One region of the Paenibacillus sp. FSL R7-0048 genome, then DNA from elsewhere that is predicted to be linked to it. Evidence: riboswitches for the same ligand, from Rfam matches in the RefSeq annotation. Region 1 holds a riboswitch; the other holds the start of a gene.
The links. Region 1 has a riboswitch for glycine ahead of gcvT (glycine cleavage system aminomethyltransferase GcvT). Riboswitches for the same ligand answer to the same signal wherever they lie in the genome.
Positions count from the first base shown of each region.

Region 1 (3,144 bases):
CAGTTGTCTGGCTTATTCAAAGATATCGGAGCAACGATCAGCATTGAAGGACATACGGATAATACACCAGTGTCATCAGCTTCACGTTATAACGACAATTGGGAGCTATCGGGTGCTCGTGCGCTTTCTGTGCTGCGCTTTTTCTTAGATAATGAAGGACTGAACCCGGACACTTTTCAATATGCAGGTTATGCCGATACCCGACCAACAGCAGATAATACTACGGTAGCAGGCAAACAGAAAAATCGACGCGTAGAGATCATTGTACTTCGACAGCTTCAAGAGGTGGAATAAAATATAGTTGCTTGCGCTCAGAGCTAAGTTCGGCGGCAGGGGCCTTTGCAATTACCACATTGAGCTTACAAGGGGCTTCATCCAATTTAATTAGGGAAAACCTCCCTGATTATTCACCTTTTATCGTATCCAATCGCGGAATGAGGGAATTTCTCCCTGATTATTACTCTTTTTAGTCTGAAATAGTGGTTTTACCGAGATGATAGGGAGGAATTCCCTAAAACCCTAACTCTCACGCTATAATCGTCTAAAATGAGGGAGGTTTTCCCTAATTCCATACTCCACTAGACCCTCAAACCACTCGATTGGGTTTACGAATACTCGCACAATCCACATAAGAAACACAAACAGCAAGTCCCCGAATCACAGAAACTTGCTGCTAAGAATATCACACTTGATCAGACTATTTTCCGTCCCCGATTTCCAATTATTCAGCAACTAACGCGCTATAACCAGCTGCATCTAACAGACCTTTTACAGCATCAGCATACTCTCCATCAACTTCAATCTCAAAAATCCAACCCCCGCCATATGGCTGATCATTGATAAGCTCCGGACTAGCTTCTAATCCATCATTCACCTTGGTAACCGTCCCAGAGACGGGCGAATACAACTCCGATACCGTCTTAACGGATTCGATACTGCCTACGCTGTCACCGGCCGAAATGGTCGATCCTACCTCAGGAAACTCAACAAATACGATGTCGCCTAATAAATGCTGAGCATGGTCCGTAATCCCAACACGTACTACTCGTCCTTCTACTTGCTGTGCCCATTCATGCTCTTCGCTGTAAAGAAGGTTGTCTAATACTTCACTCATTTCAAGCCGCCTCATTTCCAATTTGGAGTTCTAAATTTAGTTATAGCCTAAGTTATCCCGGCTCACAATGTCAATATTACTAACAGGAAATTTAAATTTGTCATTTTTTCGACGTTTTCTTGTTGACAGCGCTCGACTATACCCGTTTAATGGAGACATACAAGTAGAAATGACGTTGTCGTCTTTTTATAGACAATAACCGTTTCTCGAAGAAATATAATTGCGGATGATGGCATAGGGAGAGACTGTCTCACTTGAAGACGGCGCCGAAGGAGTAAGCCCTAACAGGGGTGAATCTCTCAGGCAAAAGGACCTTTGTCGGACGTATCTCTGGAGAGCATCAGACGCAAGGCTAGATGCGTCAGATCACCAACGGGGAAACCTGCAAGCTAGTTACGGCAGGGTAACTCTCAGGTACAAAGGACAGAGCAGAAAGCGATTTGTGCATTTATGCATGATTGCTTCTGCCTGTCCTTTTTTCGTATGTAATCAGATCAAGGGGAGTGACGACATGGATACTTTGAGAAGAACACCTTTTTATGATCTCTATTCCGCTTATGCGGAGTCCAGGTGCATTGACTTCGGTGGCTGGGAGCTGCCAGTACAGTTTACAGGTATCGTGAAAGAGCACGAAGCCGTTCGCCAGCAGGCTGGGCTGTTCGATGTCTCGCATATGGGTGAATTCATGGTGATTGGGAGCGGTGCAGAAGACTTTTTGCAAAAAATGACAACCAATGATGTCAGCCGCCTTACAGATGGTGCGGCGCAATATACGCTGCTCTGTTATCCAAATGGCGGAGTTGTCGACGACCTACTCGTGTATCGCCTAAGCGAAGGGCGTTATATGCTCGTCGTTAATGCCTCCAACATCGACAAAGACTTACAGTGGCTGCAAGAGCATTTGACCTCTGAATTCGGCGAAGTCACGCTCACAAATGTCTCTGACGAGACGCTTTTGCTCGCCTTGCAGGGTCCTCTGGCAGAGACCATTCTCGCGGAAGTTACTGATGCTCCTATTTCAGCACTCAAGCCTTTCCATTTCATCGAACGCGCCACCGTTTGCGGTGTAGAGGTACTTATCTCCCGTACGGGTTATACCGGTGAAGATGGCTTCGAGATTTACGCTCCGCTGGAAGGTGCAGAAACGTTATGGAACGGACTGCTTGCAGCAGGCGCGCCCCACGGATTAACACCTGCTGGACTGGGTGCACGGGATACCCTGCGTTTTGAGGCGAAATTACCATTGTACGGTCAGGAGCTATCTGCTGACATCACCCCGCTTGAAGCAGGAGTACAGTTCTTCGTGAAGCTGGACAAAATAGACTTTATCGGACGCGATGCACTAATACAGCAAAAAGAAGCTGGCATTCCCCGTCGCCTTGTCGGCCTAGAAATGATTGATCGAGGCATTCCACGCTCCCATTATCCTGTCTGGGCAGATGGCGTTAAGATTGGAGAGGTCACAACCGGAACACAGTCTCCTACGCTGAAACGTAACCTGGGGTTGGCATTGCTTGATGCTGCTTACAGTGAAATAGGCACAGAGGTTTACGTAGAGATACGCGGCAAGCAGCTTAAGGCTGTAGTGATTAAGGCCCCTTTTTACAAGTATAAACGCCTTTAGCGTCCATATAAGGACGGTGAGCTTTTAAGCGAGAAATAGAAGAATAAAGTATAGCGTGAAAATTGTACTTTCTTATATTTTAAAAAAGCCAAGGAGTGAAACCTTAATGAAGCACCGTTATCTGCCCATGACAGAACAGGACCGCGTAGAGATGATGGAGGCCGTCGGGATTCAGTCTATAGATGAGCTGTTCTCCGATATTCCTGAAGCGGTACGTTACCAAGGCACTATGCCGATGTCTGAACCACTCGATGAATACGCCCTGCTGCGCCACATGAAAGGTTTGGCTGACCAAAATGCCGACTTTGATTCTCACGCCAGCTTCCTCGGCGCCGGATTATACGATCATCACATCCCTGTGGTCATAAATCATGTCATTTCCCGTTCTGAATTCTACACTGCCTAC
Region 1 covers NZ_JBBORF010000001.1:6,639,127-6,642,270, forward strand. The annotation lists gene NSQ91_RS29475 (flagellar motor protein MotB) at 1-294, shown strand, start outside; gene gcvH (glycine cleavage system protein GcvH) at 722-1,114, opposite strand; glycine riboswitch at 1,341-1,439, shown strand; gene gcvT (glycine cleavage system aminomethyltransferase GcvT) at 1,626-2,738, shown strand; gene gcvPA (aminomethyl-transferring glycine dehydrogenase subunit GcvPA) at 2,845-3,144, shown strand, end outside.

Region 2 (3,144 bases), 450 kb from region 1:
TATTTCGAATACCTTCGAGACGTTCTCTTGGATCAGGCGTTATTCTTTCCCTCTTTCTTCTATTTATCGAATACAAAACAAATAATAATATAAACCATAAAGGCGTCAACAATAAGGCCGGACGAGTTTCATCAGCAAATAGCATAATTATGAGTATGATTGCAAACAAAGCTAGAACAACATAATTCACAAAGGGTGTAAACGGTGCTTTGAATTTTGATTTGGCCTGCAATTCCGGCTTCGTCTTTTTATATCGCAAATGGCAAATTAGAACGACGCCCCAAACCCAGATGAAACAAATGGCACTAATTGTTGTCACGATGCCAAAAGCCGTCTCCGGAATCAGCTTACTCAACAAAGCGCCTACAGATAAGACAAGCGTGGATATGAATAAAGCATTACTTGGTACATGATTTTTATTAAGCTTTGCAAAGTTGGCTGGAGCCTGGTCATTTCTGCTTAGATTGTATAGAATCCGGCTTGTTGAGAACATCCCGCTATTACAAGCGGACGCAGCTGAAGTTAATACAACGAAGTTAATAACCCCCGCGGCAATCGGAATCCCCACTAAACTAAATGTTTTAACAAAAGGACTTTCTGCCGGGTTTAGTTCTGTCCAAGCGTTGATGCATAATAAGGCAATAATAGCACCCACGTAGAAAAATAGAATCCGTAAAGGTATTTTATTAATCGCCGATGGGATAGTTTTTTCTGGATTGGAGGTCTCTGCTGCCGATACGCCCACCAATTCCACACCCACAAAAGCAAACACAACCATTTGAAATGAAAGTAGGAACCCTGAAATGCCGTTTGGAAATACTCCCCCATGTGCCCAAATATTACTGAGCGCAACGGTTCCGGTAGTTGTTTTGAATCCAATCACCAGTAAGACTACCCCGATAGCAATCAATGCGAGAATAGTGATTACCTTAATTAAAGCAAACCAAAATTCCAATTCGCCAAAGCTTTTTACCGTTAATAAATTGAGTCCTAATAAAATAATTAAACAAATGACTGCGGGTATCCATTGCGGGATATCAAACCAATATTGTACATAGACCCCAACAGCTATAATATCGGCCATAGCCGTCATGATCCAACAAAACCAATAGGTCCATCCAGTTACAAACGCCGCCCGCGGTCCAAGATAGTCTTCGGCAATGTCTGTAAAAGATTGATAACCTGCTTTAGACAACAGAAGTTCTCCTAATGCCCTCATCACAAAAAAAATAGCGATACCCACGATTAAATAAGCAAAAATGATGGATGGTCCTGCCAGTTGTATAGCTTTGCCTGATCCTAAAAATAATCCGGTACCGATGGTTCCACCAATCGCAATGAGCTGAACATGCCGATTCTCTAAATCTCTCTTTAATTCTTGTGCTGCCATTTCGAACTCCCCCTTATGTGAAAAAAATAACAAGTAAAAATGATAACAAAAAAGAGATTGGATACGCTCCAATCTCTTAGGTCTAAGAATAATAAATAAAATACATTCCTTTATTCTGACGATGATCAGAATAACAAATGAATTATCTAGTACTCTTCTGTCCTTTTGCCTGAGATTGTGAACCCTTCGGCGCCGGGGGAATCCCCCACGGTCTCTCCAGAAGCTGCTCCTGCTATAGTGTGATCCATAGCAATCATAGCTTGCGAATTATTTAATTGTTATGCCGCTAACTTCATTTTTAATATTTTTCAATACTAATCATTGTCAAATATTTTGTCAATAACATTAATTACCGCTTTATTTCAACTGCGAAATACGCGAATATCACGCATTGCTTCGGAAACATCGCAACCAACAGATCAAGATTGGCTGATGGTTAATATGAAAAAAGGGCTATCTCATTGTAGAATTCTACTCCTGAGACAGCCCCTTTATGTTTTGAAACACACTCTATTAGTGGCTTGTCAGCCAAGCCGCCAACTCTTCTGTCTGACTCAGAATAGCTATCGGGTCCCAGTAGCCGGAGCGATCGCTTGTCCAAAGAAATACGTGATCATTTTTGACTGCTGGCAGTGCGCCCCAGATCGGGTCGGCTTTAAGTTCATCCAGCTTTTTCGAGTCGGAGGTAAGAATAATATAGTCACCGGCATACTTTGGTAAGACCTCAGCAGAGAATGAAGCCCAGCCCGGGTCGGCCATTTCGGCGGCGATATCCGCAGGAGGCTTAAATCCCAATCCATTATAGATTGGTTGTCCACCTTTGCCGAAGTCTGTTCCAACGGCCATCAAGCTGTTTTCAGACCATTCAATAATGGAAAATGTGCTATCTGCTGGCACAACCTTCAATACGCTCTCCTTGGCATTGGCCATACGGCTGTCATAGTCTGCAAGCCAGGTTTTGGCCTTATCTTCTTCACTAAGCAGCTCACCGAAATAAGCCACTTCCTCATGTACCGTTTTTAAGGAAGCGTATGGAATAACGACCGTAGGTGCGATTTTTGACATCTGCTCATTTAGCTCAGGATAGAAATCATCCATAATAATCAAATCGGGATTAAGCGACAGAATTTTCTCTACATTTCCATTTCCGTCCCCTATATTCTCAACGTCTTTCAAATACTCCTGAAAATATGGATTTTTAATATGATGTTCGGAGGTTCCGATGGGTGTAATGCCAAGCGCAATTAAGCTACCGAGATATTCACCTGCAACAATTCTTTTGGGATGAAGGGGGATCTCCACCTCACCGTTAACCGTTTTAACGATTTTGGTCTTCGGCTGCTGTGAGGCAGCATTCTCCGTAGCACCGTTTGTACCACATGCGCTCAGTACCAAAATGAAGCTTAACAGCAATACCGATGCCAGCGTAGGCCTTGAATGTTTAAACATGAATGAATCTCCCTCTTGATCAAAATGATACTGATAATCGTTATCAATATAATCAGTATAGTCAAATGATTCAAGGGCAACAATGGAGGATTCTATGTTTGTGGCAGGACTATCTTCTAGTTTGTTCTTTCTGGAATGCAATTCTCTATAGCTAATCGGGGAAACACCCTTATACTTTTTGAACAGCCTGCCCAAATAACTAGGGTCTTGATAACCGACACCCACTGCAATTTCCTTCAGCGTAGCATCTGTTTCCAGCAGCAGTGCCACCGCTTTTTCGATGCGCACCTTAATTAAGTAATCAA
Region 2 covers NZ_JBBORF010000001.1:7,091,288-7,094,431, forward strand. The annotation lists gene NSQ91_RS31390 (amino acid permease) at 1-1,390, opposite strand, end outside; glycine riboswitch at 1,538-1,620, opposite strand; gene NSQ91_RS31395 (AraC family transcriptional regulator) at 1,904-3,144, opposite strand, start outside.
Region 2: linked by a shared signal. The riboswitch ahead of NSQ91_RS31390 (amino acid permease) and the one ahead of gcvT (glycine cleavage system aminomethyltransferase GcvT) in region 1 are both predicted to bind glycine.